One region of the Pseudomonas sp. GW456-12-1-14-TSB6 genome, then DNA from elsewhere that is predicted to be linked to it. Evidence: predicted binding sites of a transcription regulator. Region 1 holds the regulator's gene; the other holds the start of a gene.
The links. Region 1 encodes sigma-54, which starts transcription at its own class of promoters, with help from an activator protein. Its sites were predicted from a motif close to ANTGGCATNNANNTTGCTNT; they were not measured.
Positions count from the first base shown of each region.

Region 2: the regulator sigma-54 is predicted to act here: its motif matches at 2,316-2,335, upstream of glnA (glutamate--ammonia ligase).

Region 1 is NZ_JBWKZE010000005.1:163,798-168,652, forward strand. Features, by position in the region: gene AC07Y2_RS06515 (ZIP family metal transporter) at 1-49, shown strand, start outside; gene AC07Y2_RS06520 (HPr family phosphocarrier protein) at 87-362, opposite strand; gene rapZ (RNase adapter RapZ) at 378-1,235, opposite strand; gene ptsN (PTS IIA-like nitrogen regulatory protein PtsN) at 1,238-1,702, opposite strand; gene hpf (ribosome hibernation-promoting factor, HPF/YfiA family) at 1,714-2,022, opposite strand; gene AC07Y2_RS06540 (RNA polymerase factor sigma-54) at 2,096-3,589, opposite strand; gene lptB (LPS export ABC transporter ATP-binding protein) at 3,777-4,502, opposite strand; gene lptA (lipopolysaccharide transport periplasmic protein LptA) at 4,502-4,855, opposite strand, start outside.
Region 2 is NZ_JBWKZE010000004.1:241,417-246,271, reverse strand. Features, by position in the region: gene typA (translational GTPase TypA) at 1-507, opposite strand, end outside; gene thiI (tRNA uracil 4-sulfurtransferase ThiI) at 647-2,101, opposite strand; gene glnA (glutamate--ammonia ligase) at 2,429-3,835, shown strand; gene AC07Y2_RS05730 (DUF4124 domain-containing protein) at 4,111-4,620, shown strand; gene AC07Y2_RS05725 (DUF4124 domain-containing protein) at 4,617-4,855, shown strand, end outside.

The DNA.
Region 1 (4,855 bases):
GCTGATCGGCTTCTGTCTGATGATGGTGATGGATACGGCGTTGGGATGAACCGGGGGAGGGAGCGGGCTACTTCGCCTCAGGCGTTTCAACCGCCTTCGTCGAAGTAGTTGTTGATCAGTGTCACCAGCGCGTCCATGGCTTCCTGTTCCTGGTGACCTTCGGTACTCAGGTGGATTTTGGTGCCCTTGCCCGCAGCGAGCATCATCATCGCCATGATGCTTTTACCGTCAACCGTGGTGTCCGGTGTGCGGCCGACTCTGATCGTGCAATCGGGAAACTGGCCCGCCACTCCGACGAATTTTGCCGATGCGCGGGCGTGCAGGCCCAGCTTGTTGATGATTTCTATTTCCCGAGCAGGCATCGCGTTGTGAATCCTTTAGCTGAGGTCGCGGTGGCGAACCTGGACGTTCTTCAGGGTCTTCTGCAGCGCCTGGCCAAGACGTTCGGTCAGGTAAACGGAACGGTGATGCCCGCCGGTGCAGCCGATGGCAATGGTGACGTAAGCGCGGTTGCTCGCCGCAAAGCGCGGCAACCATTTGTTCAGATACGTATAAATGTCCTGGTACATCTCCTCGACCTCCGGCTGCGCCGCCAGATACTCGGCGACCGGCTGATCGAGACCGGATTGCGCGCGCAGTTCCGGTTTCCAGTACGGGTTCGGCAGGCAGCGTACATCGAACACCAGATCCGCATCCACCGGCATGCCGCGTTTGAAACCGAAAGACTCCACCAGAAACGCGGTACCCGGCTCCGGCTGGTTCAACAGGCGCAGCTTGATGGTGTCGCGCAGTTGGTAGAGGTTCAGATTGGTGGTATTGACCTTCAGATCGGCCAGATCGGCAATCGGGCCCAGCAGGGCGGTTTCGTCGTCGATGGCTTCGGCCAGCGAGCGGTTGGCGTTGCTGAGCGGGTGACGACGACGAGTTTCCGAAAAGCGTTTGAGCAACGTTTCGTCATCGGCGTCGAGGTACAGGACATCGCACTGGATATGCCGGCTGCGCACTTCCTCGAGCAACTCTGGAAAACGTGACAGATGACTCGGCAGGTTGCGGGCGTCGATCGAGACGGCCACCAGCGGCTGGAGCATTTCGGTATGAACCAGCGCACGTTCGGCCAGATCCGGCAGAAGACCTGCCGGCAGGTTATCGATGCAGTAGTAACCGTTGTCCTCAAGGACATCCAGGGCGGTACTTTTACCCGAGCCGGAACGGCCACTGACAATGATCAAGCGCATGGTTACGGCCTGTTCTGTTCTTCCAGTACAACCTGGTACAAGGCTTCGTTGCTAGGCGCGCTACGCAGTCTGTCGCGCACGTCCTTGCGGTCGAGCATGCTGGCGATCTGGCGTAACAGCTCCAGGTGCGCATCGGTGGCGGCTTCCGGCACCAGCAGGACGAAGAGCAGGTCCACGGGCGCGCCGTCGATAGCGTCGAAATCGATAGGGGCATCAAGGTGCATCAGCGCACTGATCGGCGCTTCGCAGCCCTTGAGGCGGCAGTGGGGAATGGCGATGCCGTTGCCAAAACCGGTGGAGCCCAGTTTTTCACGGGCAATCAATGCCTCGAATACATCTTGCATCTCCAGATCCGGAACTTCCCGGGCGATCAGGTTGGCAATTTGTTCCAGGGCTTTCTTTTTACTGCCGCCCGGCACGTTCACCAGGGAACGGCCGGGGGTCAGGATACTTTCAAGTCGGATCATGGGGGTGGGGGTTATCGACCGGTAGCGCCCTGAAGCAGGCTCTGGGTCTTTTCCTTATGCTTTTTGAGTTGTTTATCAAGCTTGTCGGTCAGCGCGTCGATCGCAGCGTACATATCGGTATGTTCCGCGTTTGCGACGACCTCATTGCCGGGAATATGCAGCGTGGCTTCGATTTTCTGCTTCAGTTTTTCGACGCACATCGTGACTTGCACGTTGGTGATCTTGTCGAAATGCCCTTCGAGCTTCTTGAGCTTGAGCTCGATGTACTCGCGCAGAGGCTGGGTAACTTCCAGTTGGTGTCCACTGATGTTGACTTGCATACAGCTTCTCCTTCGTTGCCAGTGCATAAAGCGGCAGGCCGAAGAGCCTGCCACTGGAACGCTGTAACGTGGCTTACATCAACCGCTTGCGTTCGCTCGAAGGCGCGATCCCGAGGGATTCGCGGTACTTGGCGACCGTGCGGCGAGCCACCTGAATGCCTTGTGCCTCCAGTAAACCAGCGATCTTGCTGTCACTCAACGGCTTTTTCTGATTTTCCGCGGCAACCAGTTTCTTGATGATCGCGCGGATCGCCGTGGACGAGCATTCACCGCCCTCGGAGGTGCTCACATGGCTGGAGAAAAAGTATTTCAGCTCATATATGCCCCGTGGGGTATGCATGAATTTTTGCGTGGTTACGCGGGAAATCGTCGACTCGTGCATGCCAACCGCTTCTGCAATGTCGTGCAGGACCAGCGGCTTCATGGCTTCGTCGCCGTACTCCAGAAAACCGCGCTGATGCTCGACGATCTGGGTGGCCACTTTCATCAGGGTTTCGTTGCGGCTTTGCAGGCTCTTGATGAACCAGCGGGCTTCCTGCAACTGATTGCGCATGAAGGTGTTGTCGGCGCTGGTGTCGGCGCGGCGCACGAAACCGGCGTACTGGGCGTTGACCCGCAGGCGCGGCACCGACTCCTGGTTCAGCTCGACCAGCCAGCGCTCGTTGTCCTTGCGCACGATGACGTCAGGCACCACGTATTCGGCTTCAGTGGATTCGATCTGCGAACCGGGGCGCGGGTTGAGGCTCTGCACCAGTTCGATGACCTGACGCAGCTCGTCTTCCTTGAGCTTCATGCGGCGCATCAACTGGCTGTAGTCGCGGCTGCCGAGCAAGTCGATGTAATCGGTGACCAGGCGCTTGGCTTCGGCCAGCCAAGGGGTCTTGGCCGACAGCTGGCGCAATTGCAGCAGCAGGCATTCGCCCAGGTTGCGTGCGCCGATGCCGGCCGGTTCGAATTGCTGGATGCGGTGCAGGACGGCTTCGATCTCGTCCAGTTCGATGTCGAGTTCCGGATCAAAGGCGTCGAGAATTTCTTCGAGGGTTTCGTCCAGGTAGCCCTGATTGTTGATGCAATCGATCAGGGTGACAGCGATCAGGCGATCGGTGTCGGACATCGGTGCCAGGTTCAACTGCCACAGCAGGTGGCTTTGCAGGCTCTCGCCGGCGGAGGTGCGGGTGGTGAAGTCCCACTCGTCATCGTCGCTGCTCGGCAGGCTGCTGGCGCTGGTCTGGTAGACGTCTTCCCAGGCGGTGTCGACGGGCAGTTCGTTGGGGATTCGCTCGTTCCATTCGCCGTCTTCGAGGTTATCGACTGTCGGCGCGGTCTCCTGATAGGAGGGTTCCTGGATCTCGGTGTTGGGCTTCTGTTCGGCGTTGTCGGCCATGGGATCGGAGTTGTCGAAGTCGTCGCCGTCTTCCTGGCGTTCGAGCATCGGATTGGATTCCAGAGCCTCCTGGATTTCCTGTTGCAGATCCAGGGTCGACAATTGGAGCAGGCGTATGGCCTGTTGCAGCTGCGGTGTCATCGTCAGCTGCTGGCCCATTCTCAAGACTAGCGATGGTTTCATGGCAGGGGCTTAACACCTTATTCGCCGGCGCTATGCGCCATCCACTACAGGGCGCCGGAGCGCCAAACTTAAGCAAATTATATGCCTGAAACTGTCGTGTTTGCCTAGAGCGCTGTAACAATAAAAGCGTATAAAAAAGGCGCTTCAACGTTACAGCACCCGGACGGCTGGTCGGATGCTGTCGCGCTTACAGGCGGAACTCGTGACCCAGATAGACTTCCTTCACCAGATCGTTGGCGAGGATGGTCGCGGAGTCGCCCTCGGCGATCAACTGGCCGTCATTGACGATGTAGGCGGTTTCGCAGATATCCAGCGTCTCACGGACGTTGTGGTCGGTGATCAATACACCGATACCCTTGGCCTTGAGGTGGTGGATGATCTGCTTGATGTCGCCGACCGAGATCGGGTCGACACCGGCGAACGGTTCGTCGAGCAGGATGAACTTTGGTGCCGTGGCCAGTGCGCGGGCGATTTCCACGCGACGGCGCTCACCACCGGACAGGCTCATGCCGAGGTTGTCGCGGATGTGGCTGATATGGAATTCCTGCAGCAGGCTTTCCAACTCCTTGCGACGACCGGCCTTGTCGAGCTCCTGACGGGTCTCAAGGATGGCCATGATGTTGTCGGCTACCGACAGTTTGCGGAAGATCGACGCTTCTTGCGGCAGATAGCCGATACCGGCCTTGGCGCGACCGTGCATCGGCTGATGGCTGACGTCCAGATCGTCGATCAATACGCGACCCTGATCGGCCTGGACCAGGCCGACGATCATGTAGAAGCAGGTGGTCTTGCCGGCGCCGTTCGGGCCGAGCAGGCCGACGATCTGACCGCTGTCGATCGACAGGCTGACGTCGCGCACGACCTGGCGGCTTTTATAGGCCTTGGCCAGGTGCTGAGCTTTCAGAGTTGCCATTACTGGGTTTTCTCGTCGGTTTTCTTCTTCGGCTGGATCACCATGTCGATGCGCGGACGCGCTTCGGTGACCTTGCTGCCAGTGGCTCGACCGGCGCTGGCCAGTTTCTTCACCGTGTCATAGACGATTTTCTCGCCCTGAGTGGTGTTGTTGTCCTTGTCGACGACTTTCGCCTTGTCGATCAGCACAACGCGGTTTTGCGCGGCGTGGTACTGAATGGTCACGCCCCAGCCCTGTACAGGCTTGGTGTCGCCCGCCGTCTGCAACTGCTCGAAGTAGGCAAGGTTGCCCACCGAGGTCACGACGTCGATATCGCCGGTCTGGGTGCGGGTGATGGTCACGGTGTTGCCTTT
Region 2 (4,855 bases), on a different contig from region 1:
GTTCAGGGCCGAAGCGTAAACAACCTGGAAGTCCAGTTGTTCTTCGGTGGCGCCCAGGTTGTCGAACAGATCGAAGATCTGGTCCAGAACCCAGTCAGGACGCGCGCCCGGACGGTCAACCTTGTTGATGACCACGATTGGACGCAGGCCGGCTTCGAAAGCCTTCTTGGTCACGAAACGGGTTTGCGGCATAGGGCCGTCCTGGGCGTCGACCAGCAGCAGCACGGAGTCAACCATGGACATAACGCGCTCGACTTCGCCGCCGAAGTCGGCGTGGCCCGGGGTGTCCACGATGTTGATGTGGTAGCCGTTCCAGTTGATGGCGGTGTTTTTCGCCAGAATGGTAATGCCGCGCTCTTTTTCCTGGTCGTTGGAGTCCATCACGCGCTCGTCGTTGAGCTCGTTGCGCTCCAGGGTGCCGGATTGACGCAGGAGTTTGTCTACCAGGGTGGTCTTACCATGGTCAACGTGGGCAATGATGGCGATGTTGCGTAGATTTTCGATCACTTGTGTATCTCGATCAGAGGATTCGGTTTGCTGACAAGTCTTGGCAGCGATTGACAGTAGTGTCCGGCATGGCCGTTACAGCTTGACGGCGGTGTCGGGGGGCCGGTGACGCAGGCCACAGGCAAACAGCCCCGGGCACTTAGCTCGGTCGATAAACGCGCACATTGGCATGCCCCTCACTGAGCAAATGGTGAGCATGCAGGCGACTCATCACGCCTTTGTCGCAATACAGCAGGTACTGGCGAGTAGGGTCCAGTTCCTTGAAACGAGCGTTCACTGCGTAGAACGGCATCGTCTGTACCTCTATGCCGGCGAGCTCCAGCGGGTCATCCTCGGCGGCATCCGGATGACGGATGTCGATGACGATCTGACCGGCCAGCGCTTCGCTGACTTCTTCGATCTGCAAATCCTGGCCCAATTCGTCAATCACCCGATCGATCGGCACCAGTCTGGCGTTTGCGAGCGCACGCTCAAGCACCGCCATGTCGAATTCCTGCTCTTCGTGCTCGACCCGGCCACGCTTGGCGGCGGTCTTCGGGTTGACCGAGATGACGCCGCAGTATTCCGGCATGTGCCGGGCGAAATCACCGGTACCGATCTGGTCGGCCGTGTCGATGATGTCCTGCTTGTGGGCGACGATCAGCGGCCGCAGGACCAGTTTGTCGGTGACGCAATCGATGACCGACAGATTCGGCAGCGTCTGGCTCGACACCTGGGAAATCGCTTCACCGGTGACCAGCGCATCGATGTGCAGGCGTTCGGCAATGCTCGACGCTGCGCGCAACATCATACGCTTCAATACGACGCCCATATGACTGTCGTCGACCTTGCCGAGAATTTCGCCCAAGACTTCTTCGAACGGAACACTGACAAATAGCACGCGTTGCGAGCTGCCGTACTTCTTCCAGATGAAATGCGCGACTTCCATTACGCCCAATTCGTGGGCACGACCGCCCAGATTGAAGAAGCAGAAGTGCGTCATCAGGCCGCGACGAAGGATCTGGTACGCGGCAACGGTCGAGTCAAATCCGCCGGACATCAGCACCAGCGTTTGCTCCAGCGCACCGAGCGGGTAGCCGCCGATGCCATTGTGCTGGCTGTGAATCACGAACAACCGTTTGTCGCGAACTTCGATACGGACTTCGATTTCCGGCTGCTTCAGGTCGATTCCGGCGGCACCGCACTCACGGCGCAGCTTGCTGCCGACGTATTTTTCGATGTCCATCGAGCTGAACGCATGCTTGCCCGCACGCTTGCAGCGCACCGAAAAGATCTTCCCGGCCAATGCATCGCCGTAGTGCTGCTTGCACTTTTCGGTGATGTCGTCGAAGTCGCCCAGCGGGTACTCGTCGATCTGCAGAAAGTGCGCGATGCCCGGCATGCAGGTCAGGCGCTCGCCCATCTCTTTCAGGGCCTTGGGGTCAGTGACGCGGGTTTCCAGCTCGAGGTTGTCCCACACACCGTTCACCACCACGGCCGGGTCCAGGTCGCGGAGCACGGTGCGGATGTTCTTGGCCAGCTGGCGGATGAATTTCGTCCGGACAGGTCGGCTTTTGATGGTGATCTCGGGGAAGACTTTTACGATTAGTTTCATGAAAACAGCGCGCGCTGGGCCAGCCGAAAAAGGGGGGCGCGGATTATAGCGGAAATTGCTCAAGGTTTAACCAGTTAATGTGCAGAAGGTTTTGCACGCACCAAAACGGGTCATTTTACGATTTGAGCGCTACATTAAAGGGCGAGATTTTCGCCTTTAAGGCGCTTTCGACCTTTAGAAGCGTGAATTTGGGGCAAAAAACCCATGCTGGGGCACTGGCATGCAATTTGCTCCCTTGTGAGGCAGGTTGCCTTGGCAGAGTATTCGCGCCGGCATCACCACTATTAAGGGCATCCACTACCCGCCCTAATTCACCCGGAGGACACTATGTCGAAGTCGGTTCAACTCATCAAAGATCATGACGTCAAGTGGATTGATCTGCGCTTCACGGACACCAAAGGCACTCAGCACCACGTGACCATGCCGGCTCGCGATGCGCTGGAAGACGACTTCTTCGAAGTTGGCAAGATGTTCGACGGTTCCTCCATCGCTGGCTGGAAAGGCATCGAAGCCTCCGACATGATCCTGCTGCCGGACGACGAAACCGCCGTTCTGGACCCGTTCACCGAAGAGCCGACCCTGATTCTGGTCTGCGACATCATCGAACCTTCGACCATGCAAGGTTACGATCGCGACCCTCGCGCCATCGCCCGCCGCGCCGAGGAATACCTGAAGACCACCGGTATCGGTGACACCGTATTCGCCGGTCCAGAGCCAGAGTTCTTCATCTTCGACGAAGTGAAGTTCAAGTCCGACATCTCCGGTTCGATGTTCAAGATCTACTCCGAGCAAGGCTCGTGGATGTCCGACCAGGACGTGGAAGGCGGCAACAAAGGCCACCGTCCAGGCGTGAAAGGTGGCTACTTCCCGGTTCCGCCGTTCGACCACGACCACGAAATCCGTACCTCCATGTGCAACGCACTGGAAGAAATGGGCCTGACCGTTGAAGTTCACCACCACGAAGTGGCAACTGCCGGCCAGAACGAAATCGGCGTCAAGTTCAACACCCTGGTGAAGAAAGCCGACGAAACCCAGACCCTGAAGTACGTTGTACACAACGTTGCCGACGCTTACGGCCGCACCGCGACCTTCATGCCGAAGCCGCTGTACGGCGACAACGGTTCGGGCATGCACGTTCACATGTCCATCTCCAAAGATGGCAAGAACACCTTCGCGGGTGAAGGCTATGCCGGCCTGTCCGACACCGCCCTGTACTTCATCGGCGGCATCATCAAGCACGGTAAGGCCCTGAACGGCTTCACCAACCCGGCCACCAACTCCTACAAGCGTCTGGTGCCAGGCTTTGAAGCTCCGGTAATGCTGGCCTACTCGGCTCGCAACCGTTCCGCCTCGATCCGAATTCCTTACGTCAACAGCCCGAAAGGCCGTCGTATCGAAGCCCGCTTCCCGGATCCGGCTGCCAACCCGTACCTGGCGTTCGCAGCTCTGCTGATGGCCGGTCTGGACGGTATCCAGAACAAGATCCACCCAGGCGATGCTGCCGACAAGAACCTGTACGACCTGCCGCCTGAAGAGGCGAAAGAGATCCCGCAAGTTTGCGGCAGCCTGAAAGAAGCTCTGGAAGAGCTGGACAAGGGCCGTGCGTTCCTGACCAAGGGCGGCGTGTTCTCCGACGACTTCATCGACGCTTACATCGCGCTGAAATCCGAAGAAGAAATCAAGGTCCGCACCTTCGTACACCCACTGGAATATGAGCTGTACTACAGCTGCTGATCCGGTAGCGCCGCGCTACGTGGCGTGACAAAAAGAGGCCTCCTTCGGGAGGCCTTTTTTGTGCCCGCAATTTATCGCCTCTGATCGTTCCCACGCTCTGCGTGGGAACGCCTCAAGGGATGCTCCGCGTCCGGTGACGCGGAGTGTCACGGGCTGCATTCCCACGCAGAGCCTGGGAACGATCAACCGAATAATCTCTGGATGTGTGCAGGGTTGGGCCAACCGTCGCGACTGGCCTATGCTGCAACCCATCGTTTTCGTTTCCGGTCGATTTCATGGGTCGCACCCTTCTCTGTATTTTGCTGCTGATCGCCCTGCCCGCTGCCGCGCAGATCTACAAGTACACCGATGCCAGCGGCAACACGGTGTACAGCGATCACGCGCCGGACGGCGTGCAGGCGCAGCCGGTGGAGTTGCCGCCGCTCAACAGCGTCCAGCCTCAGGCACCGAGCGCACCCTCTTCAGACACCCCCAGCCCTGCGCCAGCACGCAATGCCTATGAAGTGCTTGAGCTGACCGGCCTGCCCACCGAAGAGGCCCTGCGCGCCAACAACGGCACCTTCACAATCAGCGTGCTGATCAAGCCGCGCCTGCAACCGCCGCATCAATTGCGTCTGCTGCTGGATGATGCGCCTTATGGCCAGCCGAGCAATGTGCCGATCCTGCAACTGGTGAACGTCGACCGGGGCGAGCATCGGCTCGCGGTGCAGGTGATCAATGGCGAGGCGATCATTCAGCAGAGTCCGGCGCTGGTGTTCACCGTGCAGCGGGTGCACAAGCCATGACACGGGGATTGATTGCCTTGTGCCTGTCGCTGATCGCGTCTGGCGCATCGGCCGAGGTGTTCACTTACATCGACGCACAGGGCAATCGGGTCTACACCGATCAACCACGGGGCAACGCCAAGCGTGTACCGCTGGCCACCAGCAATCGCATGGCCTCGAACCCGACAGCTGCACCGGTCACGCCTTCGAACAAATCAGCAGAGCCGCCGCTGTTCCACTACGACATGTTGCGGGT